One region of the Acidovorax sp. HDW3 genome, then DNA from elsewhere that is predicted to be linked to it. Evidence: predicted binding sites of a transcription regulator. Region 1 holds the regulator's gene; each other region holds the start of a gene.
What was found. Region 1 encodes NrdR, which represses ribonucleotide reductase genes. Its sites were predicted from a motif close to CACNANATNTNGTG; they were not measured.
Positions count from the first base shown of each region.

Region 1 (9,674 bases):
CGCCGACGAGTCAAAACGGCTGCCGTTGAGCTCGAACGCCAGCCGGGGCTCGACCTTGATCTCGCGCTTGGACGCCAGGCTGCTCAGAAACGGCACGCGCAGCTGCAAATCGCGCAGCGCGTGCGTGCGCTCTACCGTGTGATCGACAAAATCGACCGTACCGTCACGCACGACGACGTTGTACAGCGCAAAGCGCGGCAGGGGTGTGGGCTGCGGCGCGGGCTCGTCAGCGACCAGGCGCGCCAGGATATCGTCCACGTCATAGTGGCCAGGACGGGTTTGCTCCAGGTGCAGCACAGGCTGATCGACCTCCAACGCATCGAGCACCGGCGCCAGGCGCAGCACCGAACTTGCCGCCAAGTCCACATACACCCGCTGCACCGTCAGCTGCGCACCCTCACCCTGTGCCTTGGCAACGGCAACGTCGTGCAGCGTCAGCTGCAGCGCCCAAGGGGCAAACTCGACACGGCCAATATGCACCGTGCGCCCCAGGGCCACGCCAGCCCATTTTTCACCCTGGCTGCGCAAAAGCGGCGGCAGCGCCAACCAGCCCAGCAGCCACAGCAGCAACACCCCCAACAGCACCCAGACGGCGCGACGCAACCACGGCCAAGCGATGAGACGAGACGACAACGGAGGCTCCTGCATGTGCAAATGCAGGGATTGCACCAGATTTCTGCTGTGAACGGGTGCAACGGAGGGTAAATAAGAAAGCCCGGTGGGGGCGCAGGGCCGACCACCGGGCTTGACGGCTGGCACAACGGCCTTTGCCATCGATTGGCGACGGAGAGAGCGTCTGTGTCTCCCGTCGGCCAGGGGGCAAGGTATTGCCCCCAGGGGGTTGCCGTGAAAGCGTGACCTGCTTTGCGGCGGGCTCCTTAGCGCCCAGAGTGCAAGCGGCTTGGCTTCGTCCGGCAGATGCCTTGCAAGTGCAGGCAAGCCAACAGTACCGAAAGCACGCCCGCAATCCAATCATTTTGTTTTTATGACACCACCGCCTTTGATTGAGAACAACAATCATCACTCGAAGGACAATGATTTACATGGACACACATACAGCATTAACATACAAATTTGATCTTAAACATCAATTTTTTAGTATTGACTTAGCATTAAATCGACTTTTAGAATCCGCCAGCTTTTGACAAGCTAGTACAAACCCCAGCGCTGCCGACACCGGCTAAGTCAGTCTGCCCCTTCTTTGTGCGCCACCACGGCGCCCCGGCAGGCTCGATGGCGTACCAATCCGAAGCCTGCAGCTCCTCTGCGCCGCCCTACCCGGGCCACCCAGTCGCTCCAGCAGGCCCCAAGAAAGGAAAGCTATGACAGCGTCAGGAAAAATGGTCGCCTCCGTGCGCCAGGTCGTGTCCGATATGGCCGACGGTTTTCTTGAAATCACCCACAACAGCTTCGCCCTGCTGGGCTTGGCTGTGGCCTTTGTGGCCTTGACCCTCATCGCCCGTCCCGACCTGCGCCAAAACGGCGAGGAGGAACTGCGCAGCTGGCTACAAGCACGCCAGGTGGCCGAGCTCGACCACCCAGTCGAGCCCGATGCCATCGAGCGCGCCACCGCCACCAACCCCAAAGACCTGCCCCAGGAGCAGGCCAAGGTGGCTTACTGGCTGAGCAAAAAATACCGCGTCGCGCCCGAGCCGCTGGCGGCGCTGGTGAGCGAGGCCTACGGCCTGGGCCAGCGCAACAAGCTCGATCCGACGCTGATCCTGGCGATCATGGCGATCGAGTCGAGCTTCAACCCCTTTGCCCAAAGCGCCGTCGGCGCGCAGGGGCTGATGCAGGTCATGACGCGCGTGCACCAGGACAAGTACCAGAACTTTGGCGGCCACTTTGCCGCCTTCGACCCGGTGAGCAACCTGCGCGTGGGCGTGAGCGTGCTCAAGGAGTGCATTGCCCGTGCCGGTTCGCTCGAAGGGGGCTTGCGCTACTACGTCGGCGCCGCCAACCTCGAAGACGACGGTGGCTATGCCGCCAAGGTGCTGGCCGAGCACCAGCGCCTGCGCCAGGTGGCCGCTGGGCGCAATGTGCCGCTGGCAGCACCGGCGGCGCCCATCGTTGCGACCAAGGCCGCACCGGTTGGCCCGAGCAGCCCAGCAACGGGCAGCGACAAGGTGGCCATGCTCTCCAGCCCCGAAATGTGAAAGCCCCTGGGCTACACTAGCAGGGTACGCGACTGGCGATAGGCGCGGCCGCCCCACCGGGTGGCTGCCGCTGACGTGGAAAACCAGCAGCGAAGCCACTTGGCCTTCCTGCCAAACCACTGGGAAGCGTACCGCCCGGGGCGACCGCTCCAGAGTGTTCGAGCCGTTCGCCTGGGCAGCCCTTGCCACCAAGGGATTCCAATTCAAAGGACTGCCATGTACCAACGCAATATTCTTGTCGAACAAGCCGATCCCGAGCTGTTTGCCGCCATCCAAGCCGAAAACCAGCGCCAGGAAGAGCACATCGAGCTGATCGCCAGCGAGAACTACGCCTCCCCCGCCGTCATGTGGGCGCAGGGCACGCAGCTGACCAACAAGTACGCCGAGGGCTACCCCGGCAAGCGCTACTACGGCGGCTGCGAGTTTGTCGATGTGGCCGAGCAGCTGGCCATCGACCGCATCAAGCAGCTTTTTGGCGCTGAAGCGGCCAACGTGCAGCCGCACTGCGGCGCCTCGGCCAACGAGGCCGTGTTCCTGGCCTTCCTCAAGCCCGGCGACACCATCATGGGCATGAGCCTGGCCGAAGGCGGGCACCTGACCCACGGCATGGCGCTGAACATGTCGGGCAAGTGGTTCAACGTCGTGTCCTACGGCTTGAACGAGAAAGAAGAAATCGACTACGAGGCCATGGAAGCCAAGGCGCGCGAGCACCGCCCCAAGCTCATCGTCGCCGGCGCCTCGGCCTACGCGCTGCACATCGACTTTGCGCGCTTTGCCAAAATCGCCAAAGAAGTGGGCGCCATCTTCATGGTGGACATGGCCCACTACGCAGGCTTGATTGCCGCTGGCGTGTACCCCAACCCGGTGCCGCACGCCGACGTGGTCACCAGCACCACGCACAAGAGCCTGCGCGGCCCGCGCGGCGGCTTCATTCTGATGAAGGCCGAGCACGAAAAAGCCATCAACAGCGCCATCTTCCCCGGCCTGCAGGGCGGCCCGCTGATGCACGTGATCGCGGCCAAGGCCGTGGCCTTCAAGGAGGCACTCTCGCCCGAGTTCAAGCAGTACCAGCAACAGGTGGCCAAGAACGCGCAGATCATTGCCCAGACGCTGACCGAGCGCGGCCTGCGCATCGTCAGCGGCCGCACTGAAAGCCACGTCATGCTGGTCGATCTGCGCGCCAAGGGCATCACCGGCAAGGAAGCCGAGGCCGTGCTGGGCCAGGCGCACATGACGATCAACAAGAACGCCATCCCCAACGACCCGGAAAAGCCCATGGTCACCAGCGGCGTGCGCATTGGCACCCCGGCCATGACCACGCGCGGCTTCAAGGAAGAAGAAGCCCGCGCCACGGCCCACCTGATTGCCGACGTGCTCGACAACCCGCGTGACGAGGCCAACATCGCCGCCGTGCGCGCCAAGGTGCACGCGCTCACCAGCCGCTTCCCGGTCTACCGCTAAAGCCAGGGCGGCACGATGAAATGCCCGTTCTGCGGCCACCAGGAGACGCAAGTCGTTGAAACCCGCGTGGCCGAGGATGGGGATTTCGTGCGCCGGCGCCGCCAGTGCGGCAGCTGCGCCAAGCGCTTTACGACCTACGAACGGCCGGACGTGAGTTTTCCGGCCATCGTCAAGAAAGACGGACGGCGCATTGAGTACGACCGGCGCAAGCTGCAGGGCTCGTTCGCCATTGCCCTGCGCAAGCGCCCGGTGAGCACGACGCAGGTCGACTCCGCCCTTGAGCGCATCGAGGAAAAGCTGCTCAACCTCGGCCAGCGCGAGGTGCTTTCGAGCCTGCTGGGCGAGCTGGTGATGCGCGAGCTCAAAAAGCTCGACAAGGTTGCCTACGTGCGCTTTGCCAGCGTGTACCGCAGCTTCGAGGACATCGACGAGTTCAAAACCGTGATCGACGAAGTGCGCTGAGTCCCTGAATCACTATCAAAATAATAGCTGCTGGCGCTTGTTCATCAAGCGCTAGCGGCTTTTTTTATGCCCATCACGGCGCGATGCGGGTGATACGGTCAGCGCGCGGCGGCGCCACCGGGCTGTATGTGCGCAAGTAGTCCTCGAACACATCCAGGTCCTGGCCGCCGCCCACGTCATCCTGGCCCTGCTGGAAAACCGTGAAATTGTCGCCCCCCGCCGCCAGATAGCTGCTGATGGCCACGCGCAGCCGCTCCTGCGGCGCAATCGGGCGGCCCTGCAAGGTCAAAGCACTCACCCGCTGGCCCGGCGGCTGCGACAGGTCGTAGCGGTAGCCAAAGCCGTCGGACACCGACAGCACGCGCGGGTTTTGCACGCTGTTGCTGCCGCTGTGAAACTGCTGCTCCAGCAGCGCCTGCAGCTGCGCGCCGCTGAAGCTGCGCACCACCAGGCTGTTGCCAAACGGCTGGACGGCAAACAGCTGGCCGTAGCGCACCAGGCCCTGGGCGTCGGGCACCAGGTCGGCACGTATGCCACCGGGGTGCATGAACGAAATCTGCGCGCCACCGCGTTCGGGCGCGCGCGTGGCCGCCAGCTGGGCGTCGGCAATCAGGTTGCCCAGCACCGATTCGCCCGAGGGCTGGCGCTGGCGCAAAAAGGCGCCGCTGGCCTGGCCCACGGGGCGCTGCGCCAGGGGCACGGCCGCCTCGCGGTAGCGCGCCACCAGCTGCGCCACGCGGGCATCCGGGGCAAACACCGGCCAGTTCGGCTGCAGCTCGACCCGGCCCTGGGCGCCGGTAAAGGGCTCGCCCTGGACGATGACCTGGCGCGCACTCTTGCGCTGCACGCGGCGCGTGTCGGTAGCGACCGCCAGGCGGATCTCGGTCAACAAAGTGCCGTACAGGCCGGCGCTGGTGAGCAAGAACGGGCGCTGGGGGTTGACCTGGCCGTAGTCGCACACATAGGCCTGGTGCGTGTGGCCCGAGACCACCACGTCCACCGCCGGGTCGAGCCGCTCCAGGATGGGCACGATGTCGCCGCTCAGGCCCTGGCAGCCGGGTGCGGTTACCGGCGCATCGGTGCGCCCGCCCTCGTGCAGCACGACGACGATGACGTCCGCGCCCTGCGCGCGCAGCGCCGGGATCAGGGCGTTGGCAGTCTCCGCCTCGTCGGCAAAGTGCAGGCCGGCGACGCCGGTGGGCGCCACCATGGTGGGCGTGGCGCGCAGCGTCAGGCCGATGAAGCCGACGGTGATGGTGTGGCCGTTGTCCGTAAAGCGCTTGAGGCCGATGGCCGGCAGCAGCGTGCCGCCGTCGGCGCGCAGGGTGTTGGCGGTGAGGATGGGAAAGTTGGCGCCGGCAAACGGCTGGCTCAGCTGGCAGGGCTCGCGCACGGTGTTTTTCTCGCAGCCGCCGTGCTGCAGGCGCAGCAGCTCGCGCCAGCCCTTGTCAAATTCATGGTTGCCAGCGGCGTGAAAGTCCACCCCCATGGTGTTGAAGGCTTCCACCGTGGGTTCGTCGAGAAACAGCGCCGACACCAGCGGCGAGGCGCTGACCATATCGCCCGCCGACACCAGCGCATGGTGCGGGTGCTGCGCCTTCAGGCTGGCAATGGCGCTGGCAAAGTAGGCGGCGCCGCCTGCGGGCACCTGCACCGTGCCGCCCTCGGTCGGCACCGGCACGGCCAGGCGCGGCGGCTCCAGGTTGCCGTGAAAGTCGTTGAAGCCGATCAGGGCGATGTCCATCACCGGCGCCGGTGTGCTGCTGCAGCCGGCCAGGAGCGCCGCCGCCAGGGCCAGGGCGGCAGCGTGTGCGCGCTGACGCCTCATGGCCGGGCGGCCGCGATCGGGCCCACGGCTTGGTGCACATCAGCGCACTGCGCGCGCTGGCGCAGCGCGTGGTCCATCACCACCAGCGCCAGCAGCGCCTCGGCAATCGGTGCGGCGCGGATGCCGACGCAGGGGTCGTGCCGGCCCTTGGTGACGACTTGCACCGGCTGGCCGTGGATGTCGATCGAGTCGCGCGGGCTCAGGATGGAGCTGGTGGGCTTGATGGCAATGCTGACCTCGATGTCCTGCCCGGTGCTGATGCCGCCCAGGATGCCGCCGGCGTGGTTGCTGGCAAAGCCCTCGGGCGTGAGCGCGTCGCCGTGCACCGTGCCGCGCTGCGCGGCGCTGGCAAAGCCAGCGCCAATCTCCACGCCCTTGACGGCGTTCAGGCCCATCATGGCGTGGGCTATTGCTGCGTCGAGCCGGTCGTACAGCGGCTCGCCCAGGCCCACGGGCACGCCCGTGGCCTGCACCCGCAGGCGCGCGCCGCACGAGTCGTGCGCCTTGCGCAGGGCATCCATGTAATCCTCGTAGCGCTGCACGTCGGCCACCGGGGCGAAGAACGGGTTGTGCGGCACATGCGCCCAGTCCTCAAAAGCGATGGGCAGCTCGCCGAGCTGCGTCATGCAGGCACGAAACTCAGTGCCGTATTTCTCGCGCAGCCATTTCTTGGCCACGGCGCCGGCGGCGACGGTGGGCGCCGTCAGGCGTGCCGAGGAGCGCCCGCCACCGCGCGGATCGCGGATGCCGTATTTGTGCCAGTAGGCGTAATCGGCGTGGCCGGGGCGAAACTGCTGCGCGATCTCGCCGTAGTCCTTGCTGCGCTGGTCCTGGTTGCGGATCAAGAGCGCAATCGGCGCGCCCGTGGTGCGGCCTTCGTACACGCCCGAGAGGATTTCGACCGCGTCGGGCTCGCTCCTCTGCGTTACGTGGCGGCTGGTGCCGGGGCGGCGCCGGTCCAGGTCGTGCTGGATGTCGGCCTCGGACAGGGCCATGCCCGGCGGGCAGCCGTCGATGACGCAGCCGATCGCCGGGCCGTGGGACTCGCCAAAGTTGGTGACGCAAAACAGGGTGCCGAGGGTGTTGCCGCTCATGGGGGAGGTTTCTTTACTATCAAAAAAATAGCTGCCAGCGCTTGATAGATAAGCGCTGGCAGCGTTTTTTACTCAAAACTGGGGCGTCACGAGCTGGCCTGGCTGGCCTGGCTGGCCTGGCTGGCCTGGCTGGCTTCCTGTTGCGGCCAGTCGCGGATGTAGGCCTTGAGCAGCTTGTTCTCGAAGTTCTGGCTATCGACCACGGCCTTGGCCACGTCGTAGAAGCTGACCACGCCCATCAACATGCGCTTGTCCATCACCGGCATGTAGCGCGCGTGGCAGCCAAGCATCATGCGCCGCACCTCGTCCATGTCGGTCTCCAGGGTGCAGGTGATGGGGGCGTCGTCCATGGCACTGCGCACCAGGCGCTCGCCGATGCTGCCGCCGTTGGCCGCCAGCACCAGGTTGATTTCGCGGAAGGTAAGCATCCCGACCAGGTCGCCGTATTCCATCACCACCAGCGAGCCGATGTCTTTCTCGGCCATGGTCTGCACCGCCTGCGCCAGCGGCGCGTCCGGGGTCACGGTGAACAAGGTGTTGCCTTTGAGGCGCAGGATGTCGCTGACTTTCATGGCAGGAATGGCGCGGGGCCCAGGTGAAAATGCTCGGGCAAATATAGCCCATCGCGCAGCACAATCGCCGCACCCCCGCAATAGGAGAAGCGATTTATGGCCAGTCCAGCGCGCTGCGCGCTTTTCATCCACGGCGTTGCCTGCGACCACAGCGTCTGGGCGCGGCCCGCCGCCGCCCTGGCCGCGCGCGGCTGGCAGGTGCTGGCGCCCGACCTGCCCGGCCACGACGGCAGCGCGGCGCCCGCGCCCGCCAGTGTGCAAGCCGGCGCCGACTGGGCCCTGGCGCAGCTGCCACCCACGGGGCCGGTGGCGCTCATCGGCCACAGCTGGGGCTCGCTCATCGCTCTGGAGGCGGCTGCCCGCCTGGGCCCGCGCGCCAGCCACCTGGCGCTGCTGGGCACGGCCAGCCCGATGCGCGTGGCGCCGGCGCTGCTGGACTTGGCAGCCAGCGCGCCTGAAGACGCGCTGGCGCGCATCATCCGCTACGCCCACAGCCTGCCCGAGGACAGCGCACCGGCGCAGCAGCAACTGGCCATGGGCCTGCGCGTGCTGCGCGCCAACCCGGCCCAGCCCCTGCTGCTGCAGGGCCTGCAAGCCTGCGACCGCTACCAGGGCGCCGAGGCCGCGCTGGCCGCCCTGGCCTGCCCGCTGCTGTTTCTCACCGGCAGCCACGACCGCATGACGCCGCCGGCCGCCGCTGCCGCGCTGATCGCACAAGCGCGGGCCACGGGCCTGGCGGTGCAGGCGCACGAGCTGCCCACGGGGCACGACATCGAGGGCGAGGCACCGGCGCAAACGCTGGCGCTGCTGCTTAGTTTTTTAGGGTGACGCTGAAGAAGCCCCCGCGATGCGATGCGCTTTTTCAGCGTTGCCTTAGCGGCGTGACGACGTCGGCCAGCAGCAGATAGTCCAGCGCCGCGCGCTGCCACAGCGGCTCCAGGCTGGGCGTGCGCGCCAGCAGCAGGCGCTGCAGCAGCGGCGCCAGCGGCGTGCTCGCCAGCTCCACCAACAGCACGAAGCGCGGCGGCTGTTCGCTGCCGCTTTGGTGCAACTCGGTGACCGGGCCGACCCAGTCGAGCGCGCACAGGGCTTCGAGCACGGGTTCGAGCTGCAGCGCATCGACCCGCAGCTGCGCCGCCAGCTGCGGCAGGCGCAGGCCCTTGGCCTCGCTCTGGCGCAGCTGCTGTAGCTGGCCCAGCGTCTCCAGCGCCAGCGCCAGCGGCGCACCCGGGCCGTCGGGCGGGCGCGCCACGCCGGCGAGCAGGCTGGGCAGGTAGGCGGTGACGACCGCGCCCAGCAGCACCAGCACCCAGACCACGTACACCCACAGCAGCAAGATCGGCAGCGTGGCAAAAGTGCCGTAGATCAGCGAATACGTGGGCACCTGCGCCAGGTACAGCGCCAGAATTTTTTTGGCCAGCTCCATGCCAATGGCCACGAACAGCCCGCCGGCCCAGGCGTCGCGCCAGCGCACCTGGGTGTTGGGCACGTAGTGGTAGAGCCCGGCCATGCCGGCGGCGAGTACCAGAAATTCAAACGAATCGAACGCCAGCCGCAAGCCCCCCGGCAACTGCCCGACCAGGCCGCGCGAGGCCGAGGCAACGTAGGAGGTGAACGCCAGGCTCAGCCCCAGCAGCAGCGGCCCGAGCGTGAGCGCCGCCCAGTAAATGAGCACGCGCTGCCCCAGCGGGCGCAGGCGGCGCACGCGCCAGATGGTGTTGAGCGTGCGGTCTATGGTCAGGATCAGCATCAGCGCCGTCAGCAGCAGCATGGAAAAGCCCACCACCCCCAGGCGGCTGGCCTTGGCGGCGAACTGCGTGATGTAGCCCAGCACCTGGCGCGCGATGGTTTCCGGGATCAGGCTGTCGATCAGCCAGCGCTGCAGCAGCTCCTGCGCCTTGCCGAAGATGGGAAAGGCGGTGAACGCCGCCAGCGCCACGGTGGCAAAGGGCACCAGGGCCAGCATGGTGGTGAACGTCAGGCTGCTGGCCGTCAGGCCCAGCTTGTCCTCACGAAAACGCGCGCGCAGCATGTGCAAGGTGCTGCGCCACGGAAAACGCGCCAGTTGCGCCGGCAGGGCGCGCGCATGTTGTGCCAGGGT
Region 1 covers NZ_CP049885.1:910,190-919,863, reverse strand. Annotated here, with positions in the region: gene G7045_RS04075 (DUF748 domain-containing protein) at 1-648, opposite strand, end outside; gene G7045_RS04070 (lytic transglycosylase domain-containing protein) at 1,323-2,156, shown strand; ZMP/ZTP riboswitch at 2,175-2,340, shown strand; gene glyA (serine hydroxymethyltransferase) at 2,373-3,617, shown strand; gene nrdR (transcriptional regulator NrdR) at 3,633-4,079, shown strand; gene G7045_RS04055 (bifunctional UDP-sugar hydrolase/5'-nucleotidase) at 4,153-5,907, opposite strand; gene aroC (chorismate synthase) at 5,904-7,001, opposite strand; gene G7045_RS04045 (CBS domain-containing protein) at 7,088-7,573, opposite strand; gene G7045_RS04040 (alpha/beta fold hydrolase) at 7,670-8,401, shown strand; gene G7045_RS04035 (YhjD/YihY/BrkB family envelope integrity protein) at 8,436-9,674, opposite strand, start outside.

Region 2 (9,674 bases), 1.0 Mb from region 1:
GCGAGCACGAACAGCAGGTCCGAGAGGCGGTTGAGGTACTGGCGCGGGCCGGCTCGCATATCCTCGCGCGCTTGCAGCGCGACCACGGCGCGCTCGGCGCGGCGCGCCACCGTGCGGCAGACATGGGCTTGGGCGGCGGCGCGCGTGCCCGCTGGCAGGATGAATTCCTGCAGGCGCGGCAGCTGCGCGTTGTAGTGCGCCAGCGCCTGGTCGAGCTGCTGCAGGGCGCTGTCCTGCAGCAGCGCAAAGCCCGGCATGGCGAGCTCGCCGCCGAGGTTGAAGAGCTGGTGCTGGATGTCGATCAGCAGCTCGCGCACCTCGGGCGGCAGCGGCTCGCACAGCAGCAGGCCCAGGTGCGAGTTGAGCTCGTCCACGTCGCCCATGGCGTGCGGGCGGCCGCTGTTCTTGGATACCCGGGTGTTGTTGCCCAGGCCGGTGCTGCCGTCGTCGCCGGTGCGGGTGGCAATTTGAGAGAGGCGATTACCCATGAGAAGCTCCTTATGCATGGAGGTATTGCACTTCGGCATTGGACGCAACCAGGGGTAAACCCTAGGATTGCGCCCATGCCCCATGTCGGGGCGCCGTAACGAGGAATTTCACCATGACCAGCATTGCCCATCCCCATTCCCTGCAGCTTCCGGCAGGCGTGGCCGGTGTGGAGCGCATCGCCGCTGCCCTGCGCAGCCTGCTGCCAGCGCGCCGCGCCGCTGCGGCCCCGGCCCCGGTGGTCAATACCCTGCTGCAGCAAGAGCGCGCCGAGGCCGCCCTGGCCCGCGCCACGCTGGGCATTGCGGTCAGCAATATCCGCCGCTACGACTGAAGCCGACCGGACTGACGCCCGCATGGGCGTTAATAAAAACGATAGCTGCCAGCGCTTGCCCTGTCTGGTTTTGATGGTGTTTTCCATCTGAAACCAAGGCGGAGCAAGCGCTGGCAGCTATCGTTTTTTTATGCCTGCCCCCACAGGGGCAGGCGTTGCCAGGGGGTTAGCCCAGGCGTTTTTCCAGCGCGGCCTTGGTGGCCAGCAGCGCTTGCGGCAGGCGGTAGGCGAGCTTGTCGAAGTGTTCGGCGTGCAGCTTGAACTCTTCCTGCCAGGCCGCTTTGTCGATGCTGGTGACGGTGTTGAACTGCGCGGCAGAGAAGTCCAGGCCGGTCCAGTTGATCTCGGCGTACTGCGGGGCGATGCCGAACATGGTGTCCTGGCCCTGCGCCTTGCCTTCGATGCGGTCGATCATCCACTTGAGCACGCGCATGTTCTCGCCGTAGCCGGGCCAGACGAACTTGCCGTCCTCGCCCTTGCGGAACCAGTTGACGCAGTAGATGCGCGGCAGCGTGGCGCCCTGCGCCTGCAGCTTGGCGCCCAGGCTGAGCCAGTGCTGGAAGTAGTCGCTCATGTTGTAGCCCATGAAGGGCAGCATGGCGAAGGGGTCGCGGCGCACCACGCCTTGCGCGCCAAAGGCGGCGGCGGTGGTTTCAGAGCCCATGGTGGCGGCCATGTACACGCCCTCGGTCCAGGAGCGCGCCTCGGTCACCAGCGGAATGGTGGTGGAGCGGCGGCCGCCGAAGATGAAGGCGTCGATCTGCACGCCCGCCGGGTCGTCCCAGGCGGGGTCGAGCGCCGGGTTGTTGGTGGCGGCGACGGTGAAGCGGGCGTTCGGGTGCGCGGCCTTGGCGCCGGTTTCCTTGGCGATTTGCGGCGTCCAGTCGCGGCCCTGCCAGTCGATCAAATGGTCGGGCAGCTTGCCCTGGTCTTTTTCCATGCCTTCCCACCAGACGTCGCCGTCGTCGGTCAGGGCGACGTTGGTGAAGATCACGTCCTTGTTCAGGCTGGCCATGCAGTTGGGGTTGGTCAGCGTGTTCGTGCCCGGGGCGACGCCGAAGTAGCCGGCCTCGGGGTTGATGGCGCGCAGCGTGCCGTCGGCCTGGGGCTTGACCCAGGCGATGTCGTCGCCAATGGTGGTGACCTTCCAGCCGGCAAAACCGGCCTCGGGCGGCACCAGCATGGAGAAGTTGGTCTTGCCGCAGGCGCTGGGGAAGGCGCCGCCGACGTGGTACTTCTTGCCCTCGGGGCTGGTCACGCCCAGGATCAGCATGTGCTCGGCCAGCCAGCCCTGGTCACGGCCCATGGTGGAGGCGATGCGCAGCGCCAGGCACTTCTTGCCCAGCAGGGCGTTGCCGCCGTAGCCCGAGCCGTAGCTCCAGATTTCGCGCGTTTCCGGGTAGTGCACGATGTACTTGACCTTGGGGTTGCAAGGCCAGCTGGTGCTGTCTTTTTCACCAGCGGCCAGGGGCGCGCCCACGGTGTGCATACAGGGCACAAATTCGCCATCCACGCCCAGCACGTCGTACACGGCGCGGCCCATGCGCGTCATCAGCTTTTGGTTGACGGCGACGTAGGCGCTGTCGGTCAGCTCGATGCCGATGTGGGCAATGTCGCTGCCCAGCGGGCCCATGGAGAAGGGCACGACGTACATCGTGCGCCCGGCCATGCAGCCGTCAAACAGGGGGGCCAGGGTGGCGCGCATCTCGGCCGGATCGGCCCAGTTGTTGGTCGGGCCGGCGTCTTCTTTCTTGGCGCTGCAGATGAAGGTGCGGTCTTCCACGCGCGCCACGTCCGAGGGGTCGGAGCAGGCCAGGAAGCTGCCCGGGCGCTTGGCGGGGTTGAGCTTTTTGAAAGTGCCGGCATCGACCAGCAGCTGGCACAGGCGGTCGTATTCCTCTTGGCTGCCGTCGCACCAGTGGATGGCGGCGGGCTTGCACAGCGCGGCCATCTCGGCCACCCAGGCAACGATCTTGGGGTTTTTGACGTAGGCGGGGGCCTGGATGGCCAGGCCGGCGGCGGGTGCGTTCATCGGAGCGTCCTCAAGTTGAAAAACCATTTTTTCAAAGGCCGCGCACCGCACGAGAGGAGGTGGCTTTTGAAAAAACGGCTCACTGTCACGCCGACAGAACCGATGATTCTATGAAACCACGCTGAAACTGTGTTGCCGTATGCTGGTAAATCTATGCAAACGATGCATGTGGTTATGCATCGTTTGCGCGGCGGCGGCGCCGCTCAATGGTGCTCGGCCTGCATTCCGGCGGCGCGCAGCTGCGCCAGCACCTGCTGCACGTGCGCCTGGCCGCGCGTTTGCAGCACCAGTTCGATCTCGACGTTCTGCGCCGCCAGCATGGTGAAGGCGCGCTGGTGGTGCACCTCCTCGATGTTGGCGCCGGCGGCGGCGACGGTGGCGGTGATCTGCGCCAGCACGCCGGGCACGTCGCGCGCGCTCACCTGGATGCGCGCCAGGCGGCCCGAGCGCACCAGGCCGCGCTCGATGATGGCGGCGAGCAGCAGCGGGTCGATGTTGCCGCCCGAGAGCACCAGGCCGACTTTCTTGCCGGCAAAGCGCTCGCGGTAGCGCGCAAGCGCCGCCAGGCCGACGGCGCCCGCGCCTTCGACCAGGGTTTTTTCAATCTCCAGCAGCATCAGCACGGCCTGCTCGACGTCGCCCTCATCGACCAGCAGCAGGTCGTCCACCAGGCGCTTGACTACCTCTTGCGTGATGGCGCCGGGCGTGCCGACGGCAATGCCCTCGGCAATCGTCGATTGCCCCATGGGCAGCGCGCGCCCCTGCACGGCGTTGAGCATGGAGGGAAAGCGCTCGGTCTGCACGCCGATGACCTCGATGCCCGGCTGCAGCGCCTTGGCGGCGGTGGCCACGCCGGCAATCAGCCCGCCGCCGCCGACGGCCACCACCAGGCAATCGAGGTCGGGCTGCTGGCGCAGCATCTCCAGCGCCAGCGTGCCCTGGCCGGCGGCGATGGCCTCGTCGTCGTAGGGGTGGACAAACACCAGGCCCTGCTCCTGCGCCAGCTGGTAGGCGTGGGCGCGGGCGGCTTCGAGGGTGTCGCCGTGCAGCACCACCTCGGCGCCAAAGCCGCGCGTGCGCTCGACCTTGACCCCGGGCGTAAAGCGCGGCATGACGATGACGGCGCGCAGCCCCAGGCGCTGCGCGTGGTAGGCCACGCCCTGGGCGTGGTTGCCCGCGCTCATGGCGACGACGCCGCGCGCGCGCTCCTCGGGCGAGAGTTGGCTGAGCTTGTTGCAGGCGCCGCGCTCCTTGAAGGAGGCGGTGAACTGCAGGTTCTCGAACTTCAAAAACACCTGCGCGCCGACGATCTGCGACAGCGTCTGCGATTCGACGCAGGGGGTTTCGAGCACTTGGCCGCACAGGCGGGCGGCGGCGTCCTGGATGGTCTGGAGGGTGAGCATGGTCGGGCCATTGTGGCGCAGCCCTGTGGCTGCGTTGGTTTCATGGTCAAAAATGCTGCTAGCGCTTATAAAACAAGCGCTAGCAGCTATTGTTTTGATAGTGTTTCTTTCAGCCCCAGGCGCTTGGCGAGCTTGTGCAGATTGCTCGCGTCCAGCCCCAGGCTGCGCGCGGCCTGCGCCCAGTTGCCCTGGTGCTGCGCCAGGGCGGCGTGGATGTGCTGGCGCTGACAGGCTTGCACGGCCTGGTGCAGGCTGGGGGCGGCAGCGGTGGGGCTGGCGCGGTGGCTGGGGTTGATCGGGCTGCTGGGGGGGCTGGGCCCGGTGTCGAGATCGAGCAAGGCGGACTCGAGGGTGACGATGTCGCCCGGGTGTGCGCCCTGGCTCAGGGCCTTGAGCGCGGCGCGGCTGATGACGTGTTCGAGCTCGCGCACATTGCCCGGCCAGCGGTAGCGCGCCAGCGCCTCCTGCGCCGCCGGCGCCAGGCGCAGGCTGCGCAGGCCCAGGCGGGCGCGGTTGAGCTCCAGAAAGCGCCCGGCGAGCAGCAGCACGTCGCTGCCGCGCTCGCGCAGCGGCGGGATCGGCACCGGGTAGACCGAGAGGCGGTGGTACAAGTCGGCGCGAAAGCTGCCGGCGGCCACCTGCTCGCGCAGGCGCCGGTTGGTGGCGGCGAGGATGCGCACGTCCACATGCCGGGGCTGGTCGGCGCCCAGGCGCTGGATTTCGCCGTTTTGCAGCGTGCGCAGCAGCTTGGCCTGCACCGCCAGCGGCAGCTCGCCGACTTCGTCGAGGAACAAAGTGCCGCCATCGGCGGCCTCGAAGCGCCCCGGGCGCTCGGCCAGCGCGCCAGAAAAAGCGCCGCGTGCGTGGCCAAAGAGCTCGCTCTCGGCCAGCGACTCGGGCAGGGCGGCGCAGTTGACGTGCACCAGGGGCTTGTCTGAGCGCGGCGAATGGCGGTGCAGCCAGCGCGCAAACAGCTCCTTGCCCACGCCGGTCTCGCCCAGCAGCAGCACCGGCAGTTCGGAGCCGGCGACCACGCGCAGCTCGTGCAGCAGCTGCGTGAGGGCCGGGCTTTGGCCGACGATCTCGGCGTCGCCCGCCAGCGGCAGGGGCGTGTCGGCGCTGCTGGCGCGCGCGCTCGGCGCCAGGCGCAGCTGGCTGATCTCGCCATCGCGCTGCGCCATGCGCACCGCCGCCTGCACCAGCAGGGCGCAGTGCGCCAGCGCGCGGCGCTCGGCCGGGCCGAAGGTGCCGGTGCGCAGGGCGTCGAGCGTGAGCACGCCCCAGGGGCGCGCGTCCAGCCACAGCGCCACGCCCATGCAGTCGTGCACCGGCAGCGGCGCGCCGGGCAGGGCGTCGAGCAGGCCGTCGTAGGGGTCGGGCAGCTGGCTGTCCTTGTCAAAGCACAGCACCTCGCGCTGCGCCAGCAGGGCCGCCAGGCGTGGGTGCTGGTGCACGGCAAAGCGCCGCCCCAGGGCCTCGCCCACCAGGCCGTCGATGGCCACGGGGCGCAAAAACGATTCTTCCAGCCGCAGCAGCACCACCGCGCCGCAGTGAAAACGCGTGCGCAGCTGGCCCACCAGGCGCTGCAGGCGCTCAGCCGGGGCCAGGTCTTGGGACAGCTCGGCCAGCAGGTCGGGATCGACAAGGGTATTCATTACCCGATTATGGTTTAAACAACCGTTTTTGGCTGGGGTTGAAATGACCGTTATCTTGCCAATGCCTTGCTAAGTCATTGTTTTATGGTGTTTTTTGGGCTGGCATGGGGTTTGCGTTACTTGTGGTGACATGAACCCATAGGAACTGTGATGAACATCGACAAATTCAAGCACCAACACCTGGACATCCTCGCGCGCATCGACCATTTGCGCACCCTCACCCGCGCGGGCGTGATTGCCAACGCCGGGGCGTTGGCACAGGGCATCGTGGCCATCAGTGCTGTCATCAAGCTGCACCTCTCGGTGGAAGACCAGGCGCTGTACCCGGCGCTGCAGCGCAGCGACGACGCGGGCCTGGCGCGCCTGGGCCAGCGTTTTCAGCACGATATGGGGCCGATTGCCGCTGCCTTTGATGCCTTTGCCCGGCGCTGGAACACGGCCGCGCGCCTGTGTGCCGACGAGGCAGGCTTTCGCCGCGACGCCAACGACGTGCTGCGCCGCGTGTACGAGCGCATGAAGCACGAAGACCGGGACTTTTACCCCCGCATTGAAGCGGCACAGGAAACCGCCGCCGCCCAGCCCTAAAAACCCTGATCCTCTCGCGTCTTTAGACGCTTCTTGCTTGGGCCGCCCTTGGGGCGGCCCTTTTTTTGTCCGACGTAATTGCTCAGGTTTTTGCGTTAAATCAAATGCGGCAAACAACTACCTATGGTGTTTTGAGCTGTGGTTGCACACTACATGTAGTGTTTAATTTGCCTGGAGCTGCCGCATGTCCACCCCCGTCGCCACCTTGCCCCGTGACGTCATTGACCGCGATGGCGCGCGCGCCGCGTTCGATGCCGAGCGCATCGCCTCGGCCATCGCCCGCGCCGGCGCGGCCACCGGCGAGTTTGGCGTGGACGAGGCGCAGCTGCTCACCGCCCAGGTCACCAAGGTGCTGGGCCACCGTTTTCACGGCCAGGCGCCGACCATCGAGCAGATCCAGGACGTGGTCGAGCAGACGCTGATCGCCGCCAACCACCTGCAAACCGCCCGCGCCTACATCGCCTACCGCGAGCGCCACGCCACCTTGCGCGCCGACCGGCAGACGCTGGTGCATGTGGAGTCCTCCATCAATGAATACCTCTCGCGTGCCGACTGGCGTGTGAACGCCAACGCCAACCAGGGCTATTCGCTGGGCGGCCTGATCCTGAACGTGGCCGGCAAGGTCACGGCCAACTACTGGCTGTCGCATGTGTACGCGCCCGAGATCGGCGAGGCGCACCGAAGCGGCGACATCCACATCCACGACCTGGACATGCTCAGCGGCTACTGCGCCGGCTGGTCGCTGCGCACGCTGTTGCACGAGGGGCTCAACGGCGTACCCGGCAAGGTGGAAGCCGGCCCGGCCAAGCACATGAGCTCGGCCGTGGGGCAGATCGTGAACTTTCTCGGCACGCTGCAAAACGAGTGGGCGGGCGCACAGGCGTTCTCCTCGTTCGACACCTACATGGCGCCCTTTGTGCGCAAGGACGGCATGGACTACGCCGCCGTGCGCCAATGTATGCAGGAGTTGATCTACAACCTGAACGTGCCCTCGCGCTGGGGCACGCAGACGCCGTTCACCAACCTGACCTTCGACTGGACCTGCCCCGAGGACCTGCGCGAGCAGGTGCCGGTGATTGGCGGCGTGGAAATGCCGTTTTGCTACGGCGAGCTGCAGGCCGAGATGGACCTCATCAACCGTGCCTACATCGACGTGATGACCACGGGCGACGCCAAGGGCCGGGTGTTCACCTTCCCCATCCCCACCTACAACATCACGCCCGACTTCCCGTGGGAGAGCGAGAACGCCGCCGCGCTGTTCGAGATGACGGCCAAGTACGGCCTGCCCTACTTCCAGAACTTCATCAACTCGGAGCTGTCGCCCAACATGGTGCGCTCCATGTGCTGCCGCCTGCAGCTCGATTTGCGCGAGCTCTTGAAGCGCGGCAACGGCCTGTTCGGCAGCGCCGAGCAGACCGGCAGCCTGGGCGTGGTCACCGTCAACTGCGCGCGCCTGGGGTTTTTGCACGCGGGCGACGAGGCCGCGCTGCTGGCCGCGCTCGACCGCCTGCTCGAACTGGGCAAGCAAAGCCTGGAGGTCAAGCGCAAGCTCATCCAGGGCCTGATGGACCAGGGATTGTTCCCCTACACCAAACGGTATCTGGGCACGCTGCGCAACCACTTCAGCACCCTGGGCGTGAACGGCATCAACGAGATGGTGCGCAACTTCACCAAGGGCGAGCAGGACATCACCAGCGACTGGGGCCACCAGTTTGCCCTGCGCCTGCTGGACCATGTGCGCGCGCGCATCGTCACCTTTCAGGAAGAAACCGGCCACCTCTACAACCTGGAGGCCACGCCCGCCGAGGGCACGACCTACCGCTTTGCCAAAGAGGACAAAAAGCGCTGGCCCGCCATCCTGCAGGCCGGCAGCGAGGCCCAGCCCTACTACACCAACAGTTCGCAGCTGCCCGTGGGCTTTACCGACGACCCCTTCGAGGCGCTGCAGCGCCAGGAGCAGCTGCAGTCCAAGTACACCGGCGGCACCGTGCTGCACCTGTACATGGGCGAGCGCATCAGCAGCGGCGCCGCCTGCCGCGAGCTGGTCAAGCGCGCCTTGAGCAACTTCCGTCTGCCCTACATCACCATCACGCCCACCTTCTCCATCTGCCCCACGCACGGCTACCTGGAAGGCGAGCACAAGTTCTGCCCGAAGTGCGACGAGGAGCGCCTGGCAGAAAAGCGCCGCAAGATTGCGGCATAAAAACAGCCTGTAAGGCTTATGTATCAAGCGTCAATAGCTATCATTTTTGAAGGAAACACCATGAACGCCCTGAGCACCGTTGAAACCACCGCCCTGGCCGCTGCCGACGTGCAGCTGCAAGACAGCGAGCGCCAGCCCTGTGAAGTCTGGACCCGCGTCATGGGCTACCACCGCCCGGTCGCCAGCTTCAACACCGGCAAGCAGGGCGAGCACAACGAGCGCCAGTTTTTCAGCGAAGCCACCTGCTGAAATGACCCTGCGCGTCGGTGGGCTGACCCGGCTCACCACCATCGACTTCCCCGGCCGCCTGGCGGCCGTTGTTTTTTGCCAGGGCTGCCCCTGGCGCTGCGGCTACTGCCACAACCCTGAACTGCTCGATGCATCCCAGCCAGGCACCCTGGCCTGGGCGGATGTGCTCGGCTTTCTGCACCAGCGCCGGGGCCTGCTCGACGGCGTGGTTTTCTCCGGCGGCGAGCCCCTGGCGCAGTCCGCCCTGCCTGCGGCCCTGCAGCAGATGCGGGACATGGGCTTTGCCACCGCGCTGCACACCGGCGGCATGTACCCCGAGCGCCTGGCCGCGGCGCTGCCGCTGCTCGATTGGGTGGGGTTGGACGTGAAAGCCCCCTGGGCGCAGATTCCCGCCATCACCGGCGTGGCCGGCAGCGGCGCCAAGGTGCGCGCATCGCTGGCGCTGCTGCTGGAAAGCGGCGTGGCGCACGAGGTGCGCAGCACCTGGCACCCCGGCCTCTATCCGTTGGCAGACCTGCAGGCCCTGGGCCAGGAGCTGGCCGCGCTGGGCCTGTGCGACTGGGTACTGCAGCCCTGTGACGACCCGCGCGCGCCGGGCAGTGCAGCGGCGGCACGCCAGGCGCTGGCAGGCATCACGCCCGGGCAGGGCGGCTGGCCGGCGCTGCGTGTGCGGGGCTGAATCGCCCTTGATGCACTCTTGATGGCGGCCCGCGCAATCCTTGTAAGG
Region 2 covers NZ_CP049885.1:3,012,917-3,022,590, reverse strand. Annotated here, with positions in the region: gene G7045_RS14005 (cob(I)yrinic acid a,c-diamide adenosyltransferase) at 1-488, opposite strand, end outside; gene G7045_RS14000 (hypothetical protein) at 602-820, shown strand; gene G7045_RS13995 (phosphoenolpyruvate carboxykinase (GTP)) at 987-2,852, opposite strand; gene G7045_RS13990 (threonine ammonia-lyase) at 3,056-4,255, opposite strand; gene norR (nitric oxide reductase transcriptional regulator NorR) at 4,342-5,910, opposite strand; gene G7045_RS13980 (hemerythrin domain-containing protein) at 6,061-6,495, shown strand; gene G7045_RS13975 (ribonucleoside triphosphate reductase) at 6,680-8,698, shown strand; gene nrdD (anaerobic ribonucleoside-triphosphate reductase) at 8,759-8,947, shown strand; gene G7045_RS13965 (anaerobic ribonucleoside-triphosphate reductase activating protein) at 8,949-9,626, shown strand.
Region 2: a site for NrdR is predicted at 6,643-6,656, ahead of G7045_RS13975 (ribonucleoside triphosphate reductase). Genes of this name have one in related genera too.

Region 3 (9,674 bases), 1.5 Mb from region 1:
TTGCGTGCTGCTCGTGGGCCGGATGCGCTTTGGCTGGCGCGGGCGCCATGCACGCCACGTGCTCTACGGCGGCACCGCCCTGCTGCTGCTGGCCTACGTCGGCTCGCGCTTCGTGCTCGAAGTGGTGCTGGGTAAGAACCTATGAAATACCTGCTCGTGCTGCTGGTGCTGGCCGTGGCCTACGGCCTGTGGCGCAGCAAAACCCGCCGCCCGCCGCCCGCTGCCGTGCGCCCGGCCGCCGCCCCCCAGGCCATGGTCGAATGCGCGCACTGCGGCCTGCACCTGCCGCGCAGCGAAGCCCTGGCGCAGGGCACGCAGCATTACTGCTGCAACGCGCACCGCAGCGCCGGCCCGCAGTAATTGCACGCCCCACTCTCCATGCCACCGTCTTTGCTGCGCGCCGACGCTCCGTTTCAGCGCCTGTGGCTGGGCTTTTTAAGCGCCCGCATTGCCATCGCCCTGGCCCTGCTGGCACTGCACGGCACCGGCCTGGCACTGCAACCCGGCAGCGACCCCACCCTGGTCGCCCTGTGCAGCGCCTATTTGCTGATTGCCACGTTCACACGCCTGCTGGCCTCACCGCTGCCACCGCCGCCCCAGGTGGGGCCGCGCTGGCTGCCGCTGCTGGGCGTCGATCTGCTGCTGGTCGGTCTGCTCGAATGGCTGCAGGTGGGCAGCATGAACTACACGCCGCTGTTTGGCGTGCCGGTGCTCATGGCCTCGGTGCTGGGCTCGCTCACCCTGGGCCTGGGCACCACCGCCTGCGCCACGCTGATGCTGCTGGGCACCGCCTGGTGGCACAGCCTCGACAGCCTGGCCGACCCTGCAGGCCCCTACCTGCAGGCGGCGCTAACGGGCACCGGCTATTTCCTCGTCGCCTACCTCACGCACCAACTGGCCCAGCGCCTGCTGCGTGAACAAGAGCTGGCGCAGCAAAGCCAGCAAAGCGCGCAAGCCCAGGCACAGGTCAACGCCCTGGTGATCGAGAACCTGAGCGATGGCGTGCTCGTGCTCGGCGCCGACGGCTGGGTGCAGGTAGCCAATCCCGCCGCCCTGCAACTGCTGGCGGGCACACAGCCACTGCAACCACCGTTCTCCCTGGGTGGCCAGGCGGCCTGGGCGCCGCTGCAGCAGCTGGCGCACAGCACCTTTGCCACCGGCCTGCCGCAGCGCGCCGACGTGGGCCTGCTGCACAGCGGGCGCAGCCCCACCGGCCTGCGCGTGCGTACCTGGCTCACGGCGCAGCACAGCAGCACCGGCACAGCGGCGCAGTGCGTGATGTTTTTGCACGACCTGCGCGAGCTCGAAGCGCGCCTGCGCACAGAAAAACTCGCCTCCATGGGCCGCATGTCAGCCGCCGTGGCCCACGAGATTCGCAACCCCCTGGCAGCCATCGTGCAGGCCAATGCCCTTCTGGCAGAGGAGCTGCAAGCGCCCACCCAACTGCGCCTGAGCCAGATGGTGGCGCAAAACGCCGAGCGCCTGGCCCGCATCGTCGAGGAGGTGCTCGACATCGCCCGCGTGCAAAACCAGATCAGCCACGCGCCTGCGCGCAGCCTCGCGCTGGACGAGCAGGTGCAGCAAATCTGGCAAGACTGGCGCAGCGCCGACCCCGCGCAGCGCCAGGCCCTGGTGCAGCTACAGGCGGGCGCAGTGCAGGTCGAATTCGACCCCGAGCACCTGCGCCGTGTGCTCATCAACCTGCTCGACAACGCCCTGCGTTTCATGGGCACGCAGCCCGATTCGCTGCAAATCCACAGCCAGCAGGCAGCAGACGGCCAGGTCAGCCTGCAGGTCTGGAGCGACGGCGGGCCGCTCGACCCCTCGGTCGAGCGGCATTTGTTCGAGCCCTTTTTCTCCTCGCACAGCCGCAACAGCGGCCTGGGCCTGTACATCTGCCGCGAGCTGTGCCAGCGCCACGGCGCCAGCCTGCTGTACCAGCGCCTGGCACGCGAGAGCGCGCGCGGCCTCATCAGCGGCAACGCCTTCAGCGTGGTGTTTCGCAAGCACACACGCACGGCCGAACACCCCGGGTTGTTCGACACCTTGGTGGTGTAATCGCCCCCATGAACGCTACTGCTGCCGCAATCCTGGTCGTTGACGACGAACCCGATCTGCGCACCCTCTACGAACTGACCCTGCTGCGCGAAGGCTACCGCGTGGAAACCGCTGCCTGCCTGCAAGAAGCGCGCGAGTGCCTCAGCCGCCAAATTTTTGACGTGCTGCTCACCGACATGCGCCTGCCCGACGGCGAAGGCATGGAGCTTCTGACCCAGCTGCGCGAGCAGCAGCGGCGCGAGCGCAGCATCGTCATGACCGCCTACGGCTCGGCCGAAAACGCCGTCGAGGCACTGCGCGCCGGCGCCTTCGACTACCTCACCAAACCGGTCGATCTCAAGCAATTTCGCGCCGTCGTCGCCTCCGCCATCCAGGGCAGCGCGGGCGTGCCCGCACCCCGCAGCACCACACGCAGCAGCCCCCTTGCCCGCCAGCCCGCCCGCGCCGAAGACGCCCTGGCGCGCATCGTGGGCGAGGCGCCGGCCATGCGCGCCCTCAAGGGCCACATCACCAAGGTGGCGCGCGGCATGGCGCCAGTGCTGATCCACGGCGAATCGGGCACCGGCAAAGAGCTGGTCGCCCGCGCCCTGCACGGCTGCAGCCAGCGCGCTGACGGCCCCTTGATCGCCGTCAACTGCGGCGCCATCCCCGAAAACCTGCTCGAAGCCGAATTTTTCGGTGCCCGCAAAGGCTCCTACACCGGCGCGACGCAAGACCGCGATGGCTTTTTCCAGGCGGCACGCGGGGGCACACTGTTTCTCGACGAGATCGGCGACCTGCCGCTGGCCATGCAATCGAAGCTGCTGCGCGCCATCCAGGAGCGCAGCGTGCGCCCGCTGGGGGCAACGCAAGAGGAGCCGGTGGACGTGCGCATCGTCAGCGCCACGCACCGCGACCTGGCGGCCGACGTGCGCGCCGGGCGCTTTCGCCAGGATTTGTACTACCGCCTCAACGTCATCGAACTGCTGGTGCCGCCGCTGCGCGAGCGCCGCGAGGACCTGCCGGCACTGTGCCGGGCGCTGCTGGCGCGCATCGCCCAAGAATCGGGCCTGCCGCTGCCAACGCTAGACGCCCACACCCTGGCCCAAATCGCCCAGCACCCCCTGAGCGGCAACGTGCGCGAGCTGGAAAACCTGCTGCACCGCGCCCTGACCCTGGCCGACGGCCAGCAGCTGCACCTGCCAAGCCACCCCACCCCTGCCCTGGCCGCGCACCCCCCCCCAGCGCCCCTAGCGCCGTTAGCTCCTTTGGCCCCCTCGGTGCCCCTGGCGCAGCCGCTCAGCCCGCCACCACCCAACGATCTACCCAACGATCTGCAAGCCTGGCTCGACGAACAAGAGCGCGCCATCCTGGTGCGCGCGCTGCAAGACAGCGGCTTTAACCGCACCGCTGCGGCGGCGCGCCTGGGCATCAGCCTGCGCCAGATCCGCTACCGCATCGCGCGCCTGAACATTGCCGCGCCGCAAGATGGCGAGCCGCATGACGATGCCGAATGACGCCCCATAACGCCGCCCCCGCCTGGGACGGCGGCTGGCTGAGCCAGGCGCAGCACCTGCCCTCGCCCAACCACGGCCCGCGTCCAGCGGGCGCACAGATCGACCTGATCGTCGTGCACTCCATCAGCCTGCCGCCGGGTGCGTACGGCACGGGTGCCGTGCAGCAGCTGTTTACCAACCAGCTCGACTGGGACGCCCACCCCTACTACCAGAGCATTCGCGGCCTGCAGGTGTCGGCGCATTTCTTCATCACCCGCCAGGGCCAGCTGTGGCAGTTCGTCGATGCCGACGCCCGCGCCTGGCACGCCGGCGCCTCCGCCTACCGGGGGCGCCCGGGCTGCAACGATGACTCCATTGGCATCGAGCTCGAAGGGCTCGAAGGCCAGACTTTTGAGCCCGCCCAGTACCAGTGCCTGGCAGCGCTGTGCCAGGCGCTGCGCCAGCGCTATCCCATCGCCCACATCGCCGGCCACGAGCACATTGCCCCCGGGCGCAAGCAAGACCCCGGGCCCGGTTTTGACTGGGCACTTTTGCAACAGCAACTGGCCTGGCTGGGTACGTGTTTTCCCGCAACAACCCTTCCAGCAAAAGGCTGATTCCCCTGCGAAGCACTGCGGCTTCCAAGGCTTACTACACTACCTGTAGTGTTTTATTAAAAATAAAACACCATATATAGTGCTTCAACGATTTTTCGTTGTCCCCCCATTTTTCTCCTGCGCGACGCCCCAACGGCTTTGGGTGCGTCGCGTTTTTTCCTCCCAGCCAAGGAATTTCATGGACGCCGCGCTTGCCCCCTCCATCCCCACCGCCACCTTGCCCACCCCGCAGTCCGGCCATGTCCCACCCGTGCTGGTGCTGGCGCACTACCAAATCCTGCGCCGCAACGGCGCGGTGGCACCGTTCGAGCCGCCCAAGATCGCGGTCGCGCTGATGAAAGCCTTCCTGGCCATCCACGGTACCCAGGGTGCGGCCTCGGCCAGCGTGCGCGAGACGGTGGAGGAGCTGACCTCGGGCGTGGTGCGCGCCCTCACGCGCTCGCGCCCCGGCGGCGGCACCTTCCATATCGAGGACGTGCAAGACCAGGTGGAACTGGGCCTGATGCGCAGCGGCCACCACGAAGTGGCACGCGCCTACGTGCTGTACCGCGAGCGCCGCGCGCAAGAGCGCGCTCAGCAGCAGCAGGCCCTGATGCCGCAGGCGCCGCAAATCCACGTGCTGGAGCAAGGCCAGCGCGTGCTGCTCGATCTACTGCGCCTGCGCGAACGCATTGCCGCCGCCTGCAGCGGCCTGGGCGACGCCGTGCAGGCCGAGCCCATCGTTGCCGAGACGCTGCGCAACCTCTACGACGGCGTACCCGTCGAAGAAGTGGACAAGGCCGCCATCCTGGCCGCGCGCACCCTCATCGAGCAAGACCCTGGCTACACCCACGCCACAGCGCGCCTGCTGCTGCACACCATTGCCCGCGAAGTGCTCGGGCGTGACGTCGCCGCCGGCGCCATGGGTGAAGCCTACTTGCAATACTTTCCCCAGTGCATCGCGCAAGGGGTGGAAAACGAGCTGCTCGACCCCGCGCTGCTGCAGTTTGACCTGCCGCGCCTGGCCGCCGCACTGCGCGCCGAACGCGACCAGCAGTTCGACTACCTCGGGCTGCAAACGCTGTACGACCGCTATTTCCTGCACGTCAAGAAGCGCCGCATCGAGCTGCCGCAGGCCTTCTTCATGCGCGTGGCCATGGGCCTGGCGCTGCGCGAGAGCGACCGCAATGCCCGCGCCATCGAGTTCTACGAGGTGCTGTCGGCGTTCGACTTCATGAGCAGCACGCCCACGCTGTTCAACAGCGGCACGCGGCGCTCGCAGCTGTCCTCGTGCTACCTGACCACGGTGCCCGATCACCTCGAAGGCATCTACGACGCCATCAAGGAAAACGCGCTGCTGTCCAAGTTCGCCGGCGGTCTGGGCAACGACTGGACGCCGGTGCGCGCCCTGGGCGCGCACATCAAGGGCACGAACGGCGAATCGCAGGGCGTGGTGCCCTTCCTCAAGGTGGTCAACGACACCGCCGTCGCCGTGAACCAGGGCGGCAAACGCAAGGGCGCCGTCTGCGCCTACCTGGAGACCTGGCACCTGGACATCGAGGAGTTCCTGGAGCTGCGCAAGAACACTGGCGACGACCGCCGGCGCACGCACGACATGAACACCGCCAACTGGATTCCCGACCTGTTCATGCAGCGCGTGATGGACAAGGGCGAGTGGACGCTGTTCTCGCCCTCAGACGTGCCCGAGCTGCACGACCTCTACGGCCAGGACTTTGCCCGCGCCTACACCGCCTGTGAAGCGCGCGCCGATCGCGGCGAGATAACGCTCTACAAGCGCGTGCCGGCCGTGGACCTGTGGCGCAAGATGCTGTCCATGCTGTTCGAGACCGGCCATCCCTGGATCACCTTCAAGGACCCGTGCAACATCCGCAGCCCGCAGCAGCACGTGGGCGTGGTGCATTCGAGCAACCTGTGCACCGAGATCACGCTCAACACCAGCGCCGAGGAAACGGCCGTCTGCAACCTGGGCTCGATCAACCTGCTGCGCCACCTCAAGGACGGCCAGATCGACCACGCCAAGCTGCAGCGCACCGTCACCACCGCCATGCGGATGCTCGACAACGTCATCGACATCAACTACTACGCCGTGCCCAAGGCGCGCGACGCCAACCTGCGCCACCGCCCGGTCGGGCTGGGGCTGATGGGCTTTCAGGACAGCCTGTACGAGCTGCGCATTCCCTACGCCAGCGAGGCCGCCGTGGCGTTTGCCGACACCTCGATGGAAGCCATTTGCTACTACGCCTACTGGGCGTCGAGCGAGCTGGCGCAAGAGCGCGGCCAGTATTCGAGCTACACGGGCTCGCTGTGGCAGCGCGGCATCTTGCCGCCCGATACGCTGGAGCTGCTGCGCCAGGCGCGCGGCGGCTACGTCGAGGTCGATCGCAGCGAGCAGCTCGATTGGCAGGCGCTGCGCGCAAAAATCGCCCGCGACGGAATGCGCAACTCCAACTGCGTCGCCATTGCGCCCACCGCCACCATCTCCAACATCGTCGGCGTTGATGCCTCGATCGAGCCCTCGTTCGGCAACCTCTCGGTCAAGTCCAACCTCTCGGGCGAGTTCACCGTCGTCAACCACTACCTGGTGCAAGACTTGAAGCGCCTGAACCTGTGGGACGAGGTCATGGTCATGGACCTCAAGCACTTCAAGGGCTCGCTGCAGCCCATCGACCGTGTGCCGACCGAACTCAAGGCGCTCTACGCCACGGCGTTCGAGGTCGAGCCGCGCTGGCTGGTCGAGGCCGCCTCGCGCCGGCAAAAGTGGATCGACCAGGCGCAGAGCCTGAACATCTACATGGCCGGCGCCTCGGGCAAGAAGCTCGACGAGACCTACAAGCTCGCCTGGGTGCGCGGCCTCAAGACCACCTACTACCTGCGCACGCAAAGCGCCACGCACGTGGAGATGAGCACCGTCAACAAGCGCCAGCTCAACGCCGTCGCGCAGCACACGCCAGCACCTGACGTGGCGGCCACGGACGTCAAGTTCTGCGCCCTCGACGACCCCGGTTGCGAAGCCTGCCAATAAGCCCCACAAAGCCCGGCACGGGGGCGGCCAAAAACCAGGCCACCCCCTGAAAAAACCTTGCCAGATAACGCTGCAGTGCTTTTCTTTTTGCAGCACTGAACCCATAATCCGAACGCATTGGAAGACCTATGTTGAACTGGGACGAAGAAGTCAAACCCACCCTTGCCAGCGCCGTGCCGGCAAGCGGCTCCCACGCCGGCGCCCCCCAGCCCCAAGCCGGCACACAGCGGCGCGTGAACGCTGCCGACAAGCGCATCATCAACGGCCAGACCGACGTCAACCAGCTCGTGCCCTTCAAGTACAAGTGGGCCTGGGAAAAATACCTTGCCACCTGCGCCAACCACTGGATGCCGCAGGAGATCAACATGACGCGCGACATCGCGCTCTGGAAAGACCCCAACGGCCTGACCGAGGACGAGCGCCGCATCGTCAAGCGCAACCTGGGCTTCTTCGTCACCGCCGACTCGCTGGCCGCGAACAACATCGTGCTCGGCACCTACCGCCACATCACCGCGCCCGAATGCCGCCAGTTCCTGCTGCGCCAGGCGTTTGAAGAGGCCATCCACACCCACGCCTACCAGTACATCGTCGAGTCGCTGGGCCTGGACGAGGGCGAAATTTTCAACGCCTACAACGAGGTCGAATCCATCCGCGCCAAGGACGAGTTCCTGATCCCGTTCATCGACGCCATCATGGACCCCGGCTTCAAAACCGGCACCCCCGAGACCGACCAGACCCTGCTCAAGAGCCTGATCGTCTTCGCCTGCCTGATGGAGGGGCTGTTCTTCTACGTCGGCTTCACGCAAATTTTGGCGCTGGGGCGACAAAACAAGATGGTCGGCGCGGCCGAGCAGTACCAGTACATCCTGCGCGACGAGTCCATGCACTGCAACTTCGGCATCGACCTCATCAACCAACTCAAGCTGGAAAACCCCCACCTCTGGACGGCCGAATTCAAGGCCGAGATCACCGCCTTGTTCCACCAGGCCGTCGATCTGGAATACCGCTACGCCGAAGACACCATGCCACGCGGCGTACTCGGCCTCAACGCCTCCATGTTCAAGGGCTACCTGCGCTATATCGCCAACCGCCGTGCCACCCAGATCGGACTGGACGCACTGTTTCCCAACGAAGAAAACCCCTTCCCCTGGATGAGCGAGATGATCGACCTGAAGAAGGAGCGCAACTTCTTCGAAACGCGCGTCATCGAGTACCAATCGGGCGGGGCCCTGTCCTGGGATTGATGCTGCGCACGGCCATGGCTCCCCCATCCTCCCCCCGGACGTGCACGCACGCCCAGGGGGCCACCCCATCCATGGTCACGGTCGCACCGGCCCGTGACCATGGATCGCCTCACGCCACACCGGCATGAAGCGCTCCCTGCCACCCGCCCCGGAGAACACCATGGCAACCGCAAGCAAAACCGCCGCCAAAAAAGCTGCCCCCACCAAAAAAGCCGCCGCCCCCAAGGCTGCAGCCCCCGCTGAGAAAACAGTGGCCACGAAAAAAGCTGTGCCAGCGGTGAAAAAAACCGCCCCCGCAGCAGAAAAAGCGGCCCCTGCAGCAAAGAAGGCGGCACCCGCCGCGAAAAAAACCGCTGCCGCCCCCAAGGCCGCTGTGGTGAAAAAAGAAGTGCCGGCAACCAAGGCTGCAGCACCTGCCAAGAAAGCCGCAGCAAAAACCACCGCCGCAGCCACCACCAAGGCCCCGGCGCCCGCCAAAAAAGCGGCCGCCAAACCCGCAGTGAAGGCCCCCGCCAAGAAAGCAGTCCCGGCCAAAGCCGCCGCACCCAAGAAAGAGGCCACCCCTGCCAAGAAAGCCGCAGCCCCAAAGGCTGCCGCCGTGAAGGAAAGCGCGCCGAAAAAAGCCGCTGCCCCCAAAAAAGCCACTGCAGCACCCACTGCCGCCACCCCCGCCGTCAAAACCACACTCAACCCGCAGGCCAAGTGGCCCTTCCCCACGGGCGACAAGCCCTGAAATAGACTGATTTCAGGCATAAAAATAGCTGCTAGCGCCCGTCCATAAAGCGCTAGCAGCTATTCTTTTAGGAGCAATTACAGGCTTGCCGGATCGAAGTCGAGCTGATAGTTCTGCGGCCCGCGCTGCGCAATCTTGAGCGCGCCCAGGCGGTTGCCCAAGGCGGCGCAGCGCGCCAGCGACCAGCCACGCTCCAGGCCGAACAGCAGCGCGCCGCGCCAGGCATCGCCGCAGCCGGTGGGATCGACCACCGCGCTGGCCGCAACCGGCGCCACCAGCGTCTTGGCGCCCCCCTCCCAGACTTCGCAGCCCTGCCCGCCGAGCGTCACCACCAAACCGCGCACCTGCTGCGACAGCTCGGCCAGGCTCCAGCCGGTGCGTTCGCACAGCATCTTGCCCTCGTAGTCGTTGACCGTGATCCAGCTGGCCTGGGTGACGAAGGTGCGCAGCTCCTCGCCGGTGAACATCGGCAGGCCCTGGCCAGGATCGAAAACGAAATCGATGCCCAGCGCCTGGCACTGGCGC
Region 3 covers NZ_CP049885.1:2,430,060-2,439,733, forward strand. Annotated here, with positions in the region: gene G7045_RS11160 (inner membrane protein YpjD) at 1-145, shown strand, start outside; gene G7045_RS11165 (PP0621 family protein) at 142-360, shown strand; gene G7045_RS11170 (PAS domain-containing sensor histidine kinase) at 379-2,058, shown strand; gene G7045_RS11175 (sigma-54 dependent transcriptional regulator) at 2,067-3,554, shown strand; gene ampD (1,6-anhydro-N-acetylmuramyl-L-alanine amidase AmpD) at 3,551-4,150, shown strand; gene G7045_RS11185 (ribonucleoside-diphosphate reductase subunit alpha) at 4,329-7,172, shown strand; gene G7045_RS11190 (ribonucleotide-diphosphate reductase subunit beta) at 7,301-8,416, shown strand; gene G7045_RS11195 (histone) at 8,577-9,149, shown strand; gene G7045_RS11200 (carbohydrate kinase family protein) at 9,227-9,674, opposite strand, start outside.
Region 3: a site for NrdR is predicted at 4,219-4,232, ahead of G7045_RS11185 (ribonucleoside-diphosphate reductase subunit alpha). Genes of this name have one in related genera too.